2 regions of the Rhodoferax sp. ZS1R25 genome follow, and region 2 is predicted to be linked to the other one. Evidence: riboswitches for the same ligand, from Rfam matches in the RefSeq annotation. Region 2 holds a riboswitch; the other holds the start of a gene.
The links. Region 2 has a riboswitch for thiamine pyrophosphate ahead of thiC (phosphomethylpyrimidine synthase ThiC). Riboswitches for the same ligand answer to the same signal wherever they lie in the genome.

Region 1: another riboswitch for thiamine pyrophosphate. It lies ahead of AC097R_RS08905 (thiamine ABC transporter substrate-binding protein); the one in region 2 lies ahead of thiC (phosphomethylpyrimidine synthase ThiC).

The regions. Positions count from the first base shown of each region.
Region 1 covers NZ_JBWMAZ010000001.1:1,855,847-1,862,708, forward strand. The annotation lists gene AC097R_RS08880 (DUF1800 domain-containing protein) at 1-194, shown strand, start outside; gene AC097R_RS08885 (DUF1501 domain-containing protein) at 204-1,682, shown strand; gene AC097R_RS08890 (saccharopine dehydrogenase family protein) at 1,687-2,805, shown strand; gene AC097R_RS08895 (DoxX-like family protein) at 2,809-3,174, shown strand; gene AC097R_RS08900 (DUF2269 family protein) at 3,171-3,647, shown strand; TPP riboswitch at 3,689-3,782, shown strand; gene AC097R_RS08905 (thiamine ABC transporter substrate-binding protein) at 3,843-4,874, shown strand; gene AC097R_RS08910 (ABC transporter permease) at 4,891-6,471, shown strand; gene AC097R_RS08915 (ABC transporter ATP-binding protein) at 6,464-6,862, shown strand, end outside.
Region 2 covers NZ_JBWMAZ010000003.1:280,741-287,602, forward strand. The annotation lists gene AC097R_RS19190 (thiazole synthase) at 52-816, opposite strand; gene thiS (sulfur carrier protein ThiS) at 950-1,177, opposite strand; gene AC097R_RS19200 (FAD-dependent oxidoreductase) at 1,174-2,220, opposite strand; gene thiC (phosphomethylpyrimidine synthase ThiC) at 2,223-4,124, opposite strand; TPP riboswitch at 4,211-4,311, opposite strand; gene AC097R_RS19210 (5-carboxymethyl-2-hydroxymuconate Delta-isomerase) at 4,370-4,729, opposite strand; gene aceK (bifunctional isocitrate dehydrogenase kinase/phosphatase) at 4,758-6,593, opposite strand; gene can (carbonate dehydratase) at 6,660-6,862, opposite strand, start outside.

The DNA of each region.
Region 1 (6,862 bases), on a different contig from region 2:
CCAAGGCCCTGGTGGCGCGCATGAACCTGCTGCTGTGCGCAGGACAGTTGCCAGCGGCGCTGCAGGGGCAGATGGTGACGGCACTGAACGCCACACCACTCACCGCTGCCAGCCCACCCGACAAGCGGCTGGACCGCGTGGCCGCGGCAGTGTTTCTCGCCATGGCCGCACCACAGTACCTGGTTCAAAAATAGGGGCACCCCATGGACTTCATGCAACTCTCCCCCCACAGCCGTCGCAGCTTCCTCAAGCGCGCCGGTCAGTTGGCGCTCTCGGGCACCGCACTGCCCATGGCCATGAACCTGGCAGCACTTGGCGAAGCCGCGGCCGCAAGCGCCAACGACTACAAGGCCCTGGTGTGCGTGTTCCTCTACGGCGGTAACGACTATGCCAACACCGTGGTCACCTATGACGAAGCCAGCTACGCGCAGTACGCCACGGTGCGCGGCGGCGCGGGTGAGGCGGGTGGCGGCATTGCCATTGCGCGCGCCGACCTGGAGCGCACGCTGCTCAAGCCCCGCACGCCATTGGCGGGCGGCCGGCAGTACGCGCTGCACCCCGCCATGACGGGGCTGGCCGACCTGTTCAACACGGGCAAGGCGGCAGTGCAATTCAATGTGGGGCCGCTGGTGGTGCCATTGACGCGTGAGCAATACAACAGTCCGGACCGCAAGAACTACCCGCTGCCACCCAAGCTGTTTTCTCACAACGACCAGCAGTCCATCTGGCAGTCGTCCTCGCCCGAAGGCTCCACCGTGGGCTGGGGCGGCCACTTGGGCGACATGGCCATGGCGGCCAACCAGAAGTCGCTGTTCACCTGCGTGTCGGTCACGGGCAATGCGGTGTTCCTGTCGGGCGATGCGGCCCTGCAGTACCAGGTCAGCACGGGCGGTGCGGTGCGCGTGCGGGGTGCCACAGAGGGGGCGGTGTATGGCTCCACGGCAGTGAAAAATTTGCTCTCCAGCATGATCTCGCAGCCCAGCGACCACATGCTGGAAAACGAATACGTGCGCATTACCCAGCGTGCGCGTGAGGCCGAGGTGCATATCTCGTCCGCCCTGGCAGAAAGCCAGGCGGGCCCCACGGGCAGCCCGCTGGCCACCGAATTTCCTGCGCAGAATCCGCTGGCCGATCAGCTCAAGATGGTGGCGCGCCTGATCAAGGGGCGCTCGGTGCTCGGCAGCAAGCGCCAGGTGTTTTTGGTGTCATTGGGCGGCTTTGATTTGCATGACAACCTCATCGCCCAGCAGCCGGTGCTGTTAGGTCGCGTGAGTGACGCCATGGCCGCGTTTTACAAGGCTACCGAAGAGATGGGCCTGAGCGACAGCGTGACCAGCTTCACTGCGTCCGACTTTGGCCGCACGCTCACCTCCAACGGTGATGGCTCAGACCACGGCTGGGGCGGTCACCATATCGTGGTGGGTGGCGCGGTCAAAGGGCAGGCTTTCTATGGCGCACCGCCCCCGGTCAGCGTGGGCAACACGGGCGCAGCACAAGACCAGTGGCATGTGGGCCAAGGCCGCCTGCTGCCCAGTACGTCGGTCGATCAATACGCCGCCACATTGGCGCGATGGTTTGGCGTGGGTGCCAAAGACATGCACACCATCTTGCCCAACCTGCGGCATTTTGGCGACTTGGCCAAGCGACCTGACTACCCGGTGAATCTCGGTTTCTTGGGCTGACTGCATGCGGGTGTTGGTGCTGGGGGGCTATGGGAATTTTGGTGCGCGCATCTGCCGTGCGCTGGCCGCCGACGCTTCTATCCAGCTGCTGGTGGGTGGGCGCGATGCGGCACGGGCATCGGCCTTCGCTGCCACGCTGAATCAGCCGCACCAGAATAAGGCCGTAGGAATAGCGGTGGACGGACAGGGCTCCCACTTTGCGCAAGCGCTGCGGGCCCACCAGGTGGGACTGTTGATCCACACCGCGGGCCCGTTCCAGGGGCAGGACTATGCCGTAGCTCAAGCCTGTGCGCAGGCTGGCGCGCACTACATTGATCTGGCGGATGGTCGGCGCTTTGTATGCGAATTCGCCGGCGCTATGCAAGACGCTTTTGTCTTTGCCAATCGGGTGGCTATCAGCGGCGCCAGCACCGTGCCCGCGCTGTCGTCTGCGGTGGTGGACTTTCTGTGCCACGGCTGGCAACGCATTGACACCATAGACGTGTGCATTGCCCCGGCCCAAACAGCACCACGCGGTGTCGCCACGCTGGAGGCGGTGTTGAGCTACTGCGGCGCACCGGTGCAGGTGTGGCGCGGTGGGCATTGGCAAGCGCAGATCGGCTGGGGCAACCCTGAGCCGGTGCAATTTGAACGACTGAAAACCCGGCTGGGTGCCGTGTGTGATATTCCGGATCTGGAGTTGTTTCCCGCGCACTACGAAGTGAGAGACCGCGTGGAGTTTCGCGCTGCGGTGGAGGTGGGGCTGGCCCAGCGTGCGTTTGCATTTCTTGCGTGGCTGCGACAACGAAGACTGCTTAAAAATCCTTCGTCATTGGCCAAACTGCTGAACGCCGGTGCCAAGGCCTTCGACTCTCTGGGCTCCGCACTGGGCGGCATGGTGGTGCGCGTGTCGGGTATGGATGGAAGCGGCGCAGCGGCAAAGCGCGCGTGGCACATCGCTGCCGACAACGACCACGGCCCCGAAATCCCCTGCATGGCCGCCATCCTGCTGGCCCGCCGCTTGGCCGCGGGAGAGCACATGCAAGCCGGCGCACGCGCCTGCGTGGGCCTGCATGCCCTCGGCGAATTCACCCCCGAGTTTGCCAAGTGGGGCATGGTGACGGATGTGGTGGAAGAGGGCTGAGCCATGGCACACGCTGAGTCACGCTGGTTGCGTTACAGCCTGGTCTTTGTGTGGCTGGCCACGGCGATCGTCAGCATGCTGGAGCTGCGTGGGCAAAGCCGCATGCTGCTGGTGGCCAGTGGCGTGACGGACATGTGCGTGGCCGATGCCTTGGTGTGGGCCGGAGCTGCGTTGGATGCTGTACTGGGGCTGCTCTTGCTGGTGTGGCCGGTGCGGCGCGTCTACGGCCTGGCATTGTTGGCGATGCTGGGTATGACGGTCGTGGCGACGGTGATGCAGCCCGCGCTGTGGCTGCATCCGCTGGGCCCGCTGACCAAGAATGTGCCCATCGCGGTGGTGCTCTGGATATTGATGCGGAGGTCGCAGTGAGTTTCTATTTGTTCTTGAAGTGGGTGCACATCCTGTCCAGCGTCGTGCTGGTGGGCACCGGGTTTGGCACGGCATTTTTCTTCTTCTATGCCAACCGAAGTGGCGTGATGGCCGCGCAGGCCGTTGTGTCGCGTTTGGTGGTGCGGGCCGACACCTGGTTCACCTCGCCCGCTGTGGTGATCCAGCCCATCACGGGGCTGTGGATGGCCTACCTGGCGGGCTTCCCGTGGACCACACCTTGGTTGTTGCTAACGGTGGCGCTTTACCTGTTCACCGGCGCCTGCTGGACACCCGTGGTGGCACTGCAGCTGCGCATGGCCGATATGGCCAAGACCGCGCATGACAAGAACGAGCCCTTGCCAGAGCTCTATTGGCATTACGCGCGCCGCTGGGAGGCGCTGGGCTACCCGGCCTTCATCGCGATGCTGGTGGTGTTCTACCTGATGGTGGCCAAGCCCGCCCTGTGGGCTTAGGCCTGCGCAGGCGTCTCACAGACGCAAAAGCCTACAATCCACGCTTCCACCGGGGGTGTCCGTCAAAGGACTGAGAAATACCCCATGTACCTGATCTGGGTTATGCCAGCGTAGGAAGTGTGAGAAGCCTGTCCCGTTTTGCGGGTGCCGGTTTTTGATGCGACCTTCTGCTGGCGCATTGAAAGAGAGCACACCATGCAACACGGGATTTTTTCGTTTCTGAAGACCACGCTGGGTGCGGCCCTGCTGACCGCGGGCCTTGCCGCCGCCCACGCTGCCGACCTGCGTGTGCTGACCCACAGCTCATTCACCGTGCCCAAGCCGCTGCTGGCCCAGTTTGAAAAAGACAACGGCGTGAAGCTGCGCATCACCAAGGCCGGCGATGCGGGCGAGATGCTCAACAAGCTCATCCTCACCAAGGCCAACCCGATTGCCGATGTGGTCTACGGCATCGACAACGCGCTGGCGCCCAAGGCCCTGGCCGCCGATGTGCTGGACAGCTACGCCGGTGCCGCCGCCAGCCGCAAGCCCGCGGCCGAACTGCCTGCGCCGCTGGTGCCGGTGGACTATGGCTATGTGACGCTCAACTACGACAAGGCCTGGTTTGCCAAGAACGGCGTGGCCGTGCCCAAGGCGCTGGAAGATCTGGCCCAGCCCGCGTATGCCAAATTGCTCGTCGTGCAAAACCCGGCTACCAGCAGCCCAGGCTACGCCTTCCTGCTGGCCACTATTGGTGCCATGGGTGAAGACAAGGCTTTTGACTTCTGGGCCAAGTTGCGTGCCAACGGCCTGAAGGTGGCCAAGGGCTGGAGCGAGGCCTACTACACCGAGTTCAGCCAGAACGGCGGCAAGCACCCCATCGTGGTGAGCTATGCCACCAGCCCGGCGGCTGAAGTGTTCTACGCCAAGACCAAGCTGGCCGAGCCGCCCACCGCATCCCTGAGTTTGCCCGGAGCCGTGTTCCGCCAGGTGGAGGGCGTGGCGCTGGTGAAAGGTGGCAAGCAGCGCGCCGCCGCAGAGAAGTTTGTCGAATTCCTGCGCTCACCCGCTGTGCAGCAGGGCATGCAAACCGAGATGTGGATGTACCCCACCGAAGCCGGTGTGGCCAAGTCCGACGCCTTCACATTCGCGCCTGAGCCCACTGCCTTCAACGCACCCAGTGATGCCGACATTGCCGCCAAGGGCGCAGGCTGGGTGGCACGCTGGACCAAGGTGGTGCTGAAGTAATCCGCCGGGTTTGACCATGCGCCACCGCGACCCGGCGCAGCCCTGGGCGGGCTGGGTGCTGCCTGCGCTGCCACTGGTGTTTTTACTGGTGGTGCTGGTGGCGCCCGCGCTGCGCTTGCTGGTGGAAGGCTGGCGCGGTGATGCCGGTGCGGCCACCTTGCTGGCGCCCTTGTTGGACCCGTATCTGCGCTGGCGCATGGCCTGGTCGTTCTGGCAGGCCAGCATCACCTGCGTGGCCTCGCTGGTCTTGGGCTTGCCCATGGCTTGGGTCCTGGCGCGCTTCGATTTTCCTGGCCGTACGCTGATCCTGCGCGGGCTCATGCTGCCCTTTGTGGTGCCCACGCTGGTGGCCGCGATGGGCGTGCTCGCGTTGCTGGGGCCGCAGGGCCTGCTGGTGCGTTTGGGCGGGCCGGACTTGCAGGACACGCCCTGGCTGTTGCTTTACGGCAATCTGTTTTTCAACCTCTGTGTGGTGGTGCGTGCGGGTACCGATGCGCTGGGGCAGGTGAGTGCCTCGCGCGTGGCCGCGGCGCGCACGCTGGGCGCTACGCCCTGGCGTGCCTTCTGGCGTGTGGAGTGGCCCGCCATTGCGCCGTGGCTGGCCTCGGCGTTGTGTTTGGTGTTCCTGTACTGCTTTGCGGGCTTTGGCCTGGCGCTGGTGCTGGGCGGGCAGGATTACGCCACGGCAGAAGTAGAGATTTACACCCTGGTGGCGCACGAGCTGCAGCTGCAGCAGGCCGGCGTGCTGGCGGTGTGGATGTTGCTGCTGACGGCTCTGGTGGCTCTGGCCTATGCCGCTATCGAACGCCGCTTAGCCGCGCCCGGCCGCGCGGACCGCGTGCCACGTGTGGGGCCGCAAGGCGTGGCGCAGTGGGCCGCCGTGCTGGCCATGGTCGCGGTTTATGTGCTTGTTTGTGCGCTACCCCTCGTCGCCATTGCGCAAGGCGCTATAAATTCAGGAGCGGAGGCCTGGGCCGTGCTGCTCGAAGACGACACGCTGGTCGCGCTGTACAACACGGCGCGTTTCACCGTACTGTCCCTGCTGCTGGCCATGGCGCTGGGCTTGGTGCATGCGCTGGCCGCGCGCCGCCTGCTGTGGCTGCGGGCGCTGGTGTTTTTGCCCTTCATGGTCTCGCCCGTGATGGTGGCGTTTGGCCTGTTGCTGCTGTACCCCGCGTGGACCGGTAGCTTCAGCCTGCTGGTGGCGGCCTATGCCTTGCTGGCCTACCCGTTTGTCGCCAAGTCCATCGCGTCCGCGCTGGACAGCCTGCCCGAGCACTACCTGGACGCCGCACGCAGCCTCGGTGCCAGCCCCTGGCGCGCGTTTGTGCGCGTGACGCTGCCGCTGCTGGCGCCGGCGCTGCGCCGCGGCATGGCGTTTGCGGCGGCCACGGCCGTGGGTGAATTTGCGGTCACGCTGTTTTTGTCGCGCCCCGAATGGGCCACACTCACCACCCTGATCTACCAGCACCTGGGCCGCCCCGGTGCGGCCAACCGCAGCGCCGCGCTGGTGCTGGCCTGTGTGCTCATGGGGCTGGCGCTGCTGGCCTTTGTGCTGATTGAAACCAAGCCCTCTGAGGACCGCGACCATGCTTGAGCTGCAGGCCATCTGCAAACACTGGCAGCCCTACGCCCCCCGGCATGCGGCGCCACGCCCGCTGCTGCAAGACCTGGCGCTGGAGGTGCGCCCCGGCGAAACGGCGGCGTTGTTGGGGCCATCGGGAAGTGGCAAGAGCACGCTGCTCAAGATCGTCGCCGGGCTGGAGCCGCCCGAGAGCGGGCGCGTGTTATTTGCCGGCCAAGACATCACCCACACCCCGCCCGAGCGGCGCGGCTTTGCGCTCATGTTCCAGGACTTTGCGCTGTTCCCGCACCTCAACGTGTTGGACAACGTGGCCTTTGGCTTGGTGGAGCAGGGCCAGCGCAAGGCAGAGGCACGCGCGCAGGCCGTGGCCATGCTGGAGCGCTTTGGCCTGCAGGCCTATGCC
Region 2 (6,862 bases):
CTTCTAGCCCGCATAGGCATTGTGCGAGCAGCTTCTTTTTTCATAGCAACCTCAGAGCAAAATGGGGTGACCTGCCACAGGCGTGGAAGCCACGGCCATGTCCTGGCGGGCCATGACACCGGCTTCAAACGCGAGCCGACCGGACTCGATGCCGAGCTTGAAGGCGCGCGCCATGCGCACCGGGTCCACCGCGTGGGCCACGGCGCTGTTAAGCAGCACGGCGTCCAGTCCCAGTTCCATGGCCTGCACCGCATCGGCCGGCGAGCCGATGCCCGCATCCACGATGAGCGGCACTCCCGGCAGGCGCGCACGCAGCGTGCGCAGCGCGCCGGGATTCACCAGCCCTTGGCCCGAGCCGATGGGCGCGCCCCAGGGCATGAGGATGTTGCAGCCCGCGTCCAGCAGGCGCTGGCAGCTCACCAGGTCATCCATGCAGTAGGGAAAGACTTCGAAGCCGTCTTTGACCAACTGTGTGGCAGCGGCCAGCAGCTCAAACGGGTCGGGCTGCAGGGTGTGCGCATCGCCCACCACTTCGAGCTTGATCCAGGTGGTGTCAAACAGCTCGCGTGCCATGTGGGCCAGGGTGATGGCTTCGCGAGCGGTGTGGCAACCGGCGGTGTTGGGCAGCAGGTGGGCGCCAGTGGCTTTGATGAGTGCAAAGAAGTCGCCCGCTTCGGCACCGTGGGCGAGTTGACGCCGCAGGCCCATGGTGACGACCTGTGCGCCGGAGGCAGCTATTGCGTCCTGCAATATTTGCGGGGACGGGTAGCTGGCGGTGCCTAGAAAGAAGCGGCTACTTAGCGTTCTGCCTCCTATTTGCCATTGGCTTTGATCGAGGCGACAGGGGGCCTGAGCGCTTTGCTCCGTGTCCCCCGCCCGCTGCGCGGGCTCCTCCTTGACCTGCGCAGAACGCCCGGCCTCCCAGTCTCTTTGTGTTGCGGACATTTGGTTAACCTCCTTCAATAGGTTGGAAGGTCAAGATGAAGTCGCCCTCCGTCAGCGGCTGCTGGGCGCGCAGGCTGCGGGGCACGAAGTTGCCGTTGACGGCGGTGGCGACCGCCGCGGGCAGCACGCCACGCGCTTCTACCCAGGCTTGCAGATTGGAGGCAGTGGTGCTTTCCGGGTTGCCGTTCACCACCACGGTGATGGTGTGCAGTGCGGTGTCTGAGGTGCTCATAGCGATAGCTCTTGCAGGGCCTGCTCCACCAGGGCCGGGGCAATAAGCCAGCCGTGGCGGAAGAGGCCGTTGATTTCTGTTGTGCCTGCGCTGTGGCGCACCACGGGCAGGTTGTCGGGCAGCGCGGGGCGCAGGTTGGTCTCGGTGTGCAGCACGCGAGCCTCGGCCAATGTGGGCATGGCGCTGTGCGCGGCGCTCAGCAGTTCCAGCGTGCTGCGCAGCGACACGGGCGAGCGGTCTTCGCTCTCGATCTCGCTGGCGCCGACCACGATGACATCGCCGGGCCGGGGCACCAGGTAGACCGAATGGCGCGGGTGCAGCAGGCGCACGGGGCGGTGCAGCGGCACGCCTGGCGCGTGCAGCCAGAACACTTCACCACGCACGCCACGCACCGGCAGCGCGGACTTGGCGCCCACACCGCGCACGTCGAAGACATGGTCAAAGCGGTGCTGCGCGTCGCCCACCTGCAAGGCGCCAGACTCCACCGCGCTGATGGTCGAGCCCCAGTGCCATTGGACGCCCTGCGCGGTAGCCTGTGTGGCCAGCGCCTGTAGTGCCTGAATCGGGTGGATCTGCCCTTCGCACGGCAGCAACCAGGCCAGTGCCGGGCCGCTGACGGAGGGCTCCAGTTCGCGCAGTTGCTGCAGCGTCAAGGGTTGCGGCTGGTACGGCGTATCCGCCTTGGCCTGCAGCAGCCCGACCACGCGCTGGGCGGCGCCGGCGTCGCTGCGGTGGGCCAGCAGCAGGCTGCCTTGCATGCGCAGGTCCACGGATTGCCCTAGGCTTTGAACGATGTCAGGCCACAGCGCGCAGGAGCGCAGGCCCAGGGCAAACACCTCGGCCCCTGCACGCTCCAACTCAGCCACCGGACTCAGCATGCCTGCGGCCGTCCAGCCCGCGGCCAGCGAACCAGAGTCGGCGCGCGGACCGGGACCGGACGCGGGGTCGAACACCTGCACGGCGTGGCCCGCGCGGCTGAGCGTGAACGCCAGCAGCCGCCCGAGCACCCCCGCGCCGGCAATGCCGATGCGCTTCGCTGTCACGGTCAGGCCTTGGTGTCTTCGGCTTTGGCCTGCACAGGTTTGATCGGGATGTAGATTTCCCCGCCCACCTTCTTGAACTCATCGGACATCACATCCATGCCCGACTGCAGCGCCTGCTCCTCGCTCACACCCAGGTTTTTCGCGTACTCGCGCACTTCCTGCGTGATCTTCATCGAGCAGAACTTGGGGCCGCACATGGAGCAGAAATGCGCCACCTTGGCACCCTCTGCCGGCAAGGTTTCATCATGAAACTGCTTGGCGGTTTCCGGGTCCAGAGACAGGTTGAACTGGTCCATCCAGCGGAACTCGAAGCGCGCTTTCGACAACGCGTCGTCGCGCGCCCGCACGCCCGGATGGCCCTTGGCCACATCGGCCACGTGGGCGGCGATCTTGTAGGTGATGATGCCGACCTTCACGTCTTCGCGGTCCGGCAGGCCCAGGTGTTCCTTGGGCGTCACGTAGCACAGCATGGCCGTGCCGAACCAGCCAATCATGGCGGCGCCAATACCGCTGGTGATGTGGTCGTAGCCGGGTGCGATGTCGGTGGTCAGCGGGCCCAGGGTGTAGAACGGGGCTTCGCCGCAGTGTTTGAGCTGCTCGGCCATGTTGGCCTGCACCATGTGCATGGGCACGTGGCCAGGGCCTTCGATCATCACCTGCACGTCCTGTTGCCAGGCTTTGTGCGTGAGTTCACCCAATGTGCGCAGCTCGGCAAACTGGGCTTCGTCGTTCGCGTCCGCGCCGCTGCCGGGGCGCAGGCCATCGCCCAGCGAGTAGCTCACGTCATACGCGCGCATGATCTCTGTCATCTCATCGAAGTGCGTATAGATGAAATTCTCTTTGTGGTGGGCAATGCACCACTTGGCCATGATGGAGCCACCGCGCGAGACGATGCCAGTCACGCGATTCGCGGTGAGGTGGATGAAGGGCAGGCGTACGCCGGCGTGCACCGTGAAGTAGTCCACGCCCTGCTCGGCCTGTTCGATCAGCGTGTCGCGGAAAATTTCCCAGGTCAGGTCTTCGGCAATGCCACCCACCTTTTCCAGCGCCTGGTAGATCGGCACGGTGCCGATGGGCACGGGGCTGTTGCGCACGATCCAGTCGCGCGTGGTGTGGATGTTTTTGCCAGTGGACAGATCCATCACGGTGTCTGCGCCCCAGCGGATGGACCAGACCAGCTTTTCCACTTCTTCCTCGATGCTCGACGTCACTGCGGAGTTGCCAATGTTGGCATTGATCTTGACCAGGAAGTTGCGGCCAATAGCCATGGGCTCCAGCTCAGTGTGGTTGATGTTGGCCGGGATGATGGCGCGACCGCGCGCCACTTCGTCACGCACAAACTCGGGCGTCACCACCTTGGGGATGCTGGCGCCAAAGCTGTTGCCCGCCAGGCGCGCTTCGCGCTCGGCGTTGCCCAGGTACTGGGCCTGCCATTCCAGGTTCTGGTTTTCGCGCAGGGCCACGTACTCCATCTCGGGCGTGACGATGCCTTTGCGGGCGTAGTGCATCTGCGTCACGTTGGCACCGCTGCGTGCACGGCGTGGCTGGCGCTGCAGGCCGGCGGCCTGGGCGCGCAGGGCGGCCAGTGCATCGGTCTCGCCGTTCTTCAGACCGTCATCCAACGCGAAGGGCTTGCGGCCATCGTAGAGTTCGGTGTCACCCCGGCCGTCCACCCAGCCCTGGCGCACCAGCGGCAGGCCTTGGCGCACGTCGATATCGGCGCGCGGGTCTGTGTAAGGGCCGGAGGTGTCGTACACCGTGATCGCCTCGCCATTGCTCTGCATGATTTCGCGCAGCGGCACCTGGATGTCGGGGCGGCTGCCTTGCAGGTAGCGTTTGGTGGAGGCGGGAAGCGGTTCGCGCGTAAGGCGAATGAACTGGGCGAGTTTGTCGGGTGCGTTCACGGGATATCTCCGGTTAAGACCCGAAGACAGAAAAGACACCTGCCCCGCAAACTGATGAGAAAAGACGCCGCCCGGACGGCATTCGGCCGTCGGCTGCGCTGCACTTCTTACGCTGGTATGAACCAGATCAAGTTCGCGGGTTCGGTATCCATCTCAGCGCAACCATTGCGCACCCCGGGCAGGGCGGAGTGTACGCCAAGGCGCCGAACCACGGTTCGCCCGGGTCCGAAAAATGAGCGTGGCGGTTAGCCGATGCTGGCCTTCGCGTAGGACGCCCGCTCGATCTCCTGTACTTCAACGCACAACTGGACCTGCAGCTCCACAGGCCACTCGCAAAGGCTGTTCAAGGCGTGGAGCAAGCTGTGGGACACGGCGTGCTTGGTCTCTGCAGATCTACCGCTCAACAGTGCTAGCTTGACGTGCACATACGCCCTACCTTTTGGCTGAGTGCCTACCAGGAATGTCCCCTGCCGCGCAGCGCGGCTCTTGATATCGATTTCTTCAAACTGCCCAGAGGCAACCAGCGACTGGTTCAATGCCATCAACGCCTTGTCGGCGTCGAACAGGGGCAGGTTGTCGGAATATTCAATGGTGAGATGTGGCATGTTTTCTTCAGGATTGGCCCGACAGGCACTAGGGCGGGAGCAGTCTAAACCGCTTCTCTTTTTCATACGGAAACACATCGTGCACATAGCCCGCCGCAATGCGTTCCTTCTGCGTCTGCCAAAACACCGGATCCAGCAGGTTGGCGTGGTACTGCATGAAGACCTCGCGCACCAGCGGGTTGCCCAGTAGGAAGGGCGCGAAGGTTTCGGGGAACACGTCGTGGGGGCCGACGCGGTACCAGATCTCGCCGGACATCTCTTCCTCCTCGTTACGCGGCTCGGGCACCTTGCGGAAGTGGCAGTCGGTCAGGTACTCGATTTCGTCGTAGTCGTAGAACACGACCTTGCTGTTGCGCGTGATGCCGAAGTTCTTCCACAGCATGTCGCCCGGGAAGATGTTGGCGGCCACCATGTCCTTGATGGCGTAGCCATAGTCGATGACAGCGCGGGTGATCTGCTCACGGGCGCGCAGCGCGGTCGGGCTGGTGTTGGCGGGGTCGGCGCCGCCGGCATCAAACGCTTCCTGCAGGAACATATTGAGCGGGATCATGCGCCGCTCGATGTAGAGGTGTTGGATGATGACCTCGGTCTGGCCGTCGCCATCGCGGTCACTGATCTCGATCTGGCTGGGCGCGAACTGCTGCAGTTCGGCAATCAGTTCGTCACTGAAGCGCGCACGCGGAAAGGCCACCTCGCTGTAGTCCAGCGTGTCGGCCATGCGGCCCACGCGGTCGTGGTGCTTGACGAGCTGGTACTTGCCCTCAACTTGCGCGCGCGTAGTCTCTTTCTGGTGCGGGAAATGGTCCTTGATGACCTTGAACACATAGGGGTAGCTGGGCAGGTCGAACACCAGCATCACCATGCCTTTGATGCCGGCGGCAATGCGGAATTTGTCCGAGCTGTGCTGCAGGTGGTGCAGAAAGTCGCGGTAGAACAGGGTCTTGCCCTGCTTGGCCAGCCCCAGCGCGTTGTACAGCTCGTTGCGCGGTTTGCGCGGCATCATGCTGCGCAAAAACTGCACATAGGCACTCGGAATCTCCATGTCCACCATGAAGTAGGCGCGCGCAAAGCTGAACAGGCGCAGCAGGTCGTCCTCGCCAAACAGCGCGGCGTCGATGCGCAGCTTGCCGTTGGGGCCGTGCAGCACGGGCAGTGCAAAACCGTGCTCATAAAAGCCGTTGATGAGCTTGCCGATGATGTAGCAGCCCTTGTTGCGGAAGAACAGGTTGGACAGCACCTGTACCTGGAAGTTGGCGCGCAGCTTCACGTCGCCCAGCTGGGCGCGCATTACCTCCATCACCCGCAGGGCATCGCGCGCCAGGTCTTCAAAGGGCACGCGCAGGTCGAAGTCCTGCACCATGCGCACCAGCTGGGCCTGCACGTCGTCCTGCGTGGGGTAGTAGCAGAGGTAGCTGGGACGGTAGTTGGGCCGCACGGAGGACACCAGGTTCTCGATGTACTCGGTGCTGACGGCGGGACGCACAAAGATGAAGTCGTTGTGGAAATAGCTGTGGTGCAGGATCTTGGTGGTGACCGAGTTGAAGAAGGTCTCGGCCAGCTCGGGCTGGTGGTGGTTCACCAGCAGCCCGATGTAGTGCAGCTTGATCTGCTGCCACACGTCCATGCTTTGTTCACCCGCCTTGAATTCGCGCTCCAGCCGTTTGGAGCACTCCTTCACGCGCAGGTCGTAAAACTCGATGCGCTCGCGCTGGGCCCGCTGCTGGCCGTGCCAGTCGGCCGTCTCAAAGCGGTGCTTGGCGCGCGCGCTCTCGGTGCGGAATAGCTGGTAGTGGCGGTTGAAGCCATCCATCATCGCCCGTGCGATGTCGGGCGCGAGCGGGGAGTCCAGGCGGGTGGGGAACATGGCGAGCAGCAGATACTATGTTTTTGATAGCTGCTCGCGCATATTTCACGGGGGCCAGAGGCCTATTTACCTTGGATGTCGGGGCACCAGGCGCACGCCAGAGATGGCCTCGCGGTACAGCAGCGCGAGGTCATCCTCGCGCCCCACGGTCATGTGCAGGTCTTGCACCAGACCGTCGTGCACGCCGTAGACCCAACCGTGCAGCGTCACGTCCTGGTTGGCCGCCCAGGCGTCTTGCAGCACCGTGCTCTGGGCCACGTTGACCACCT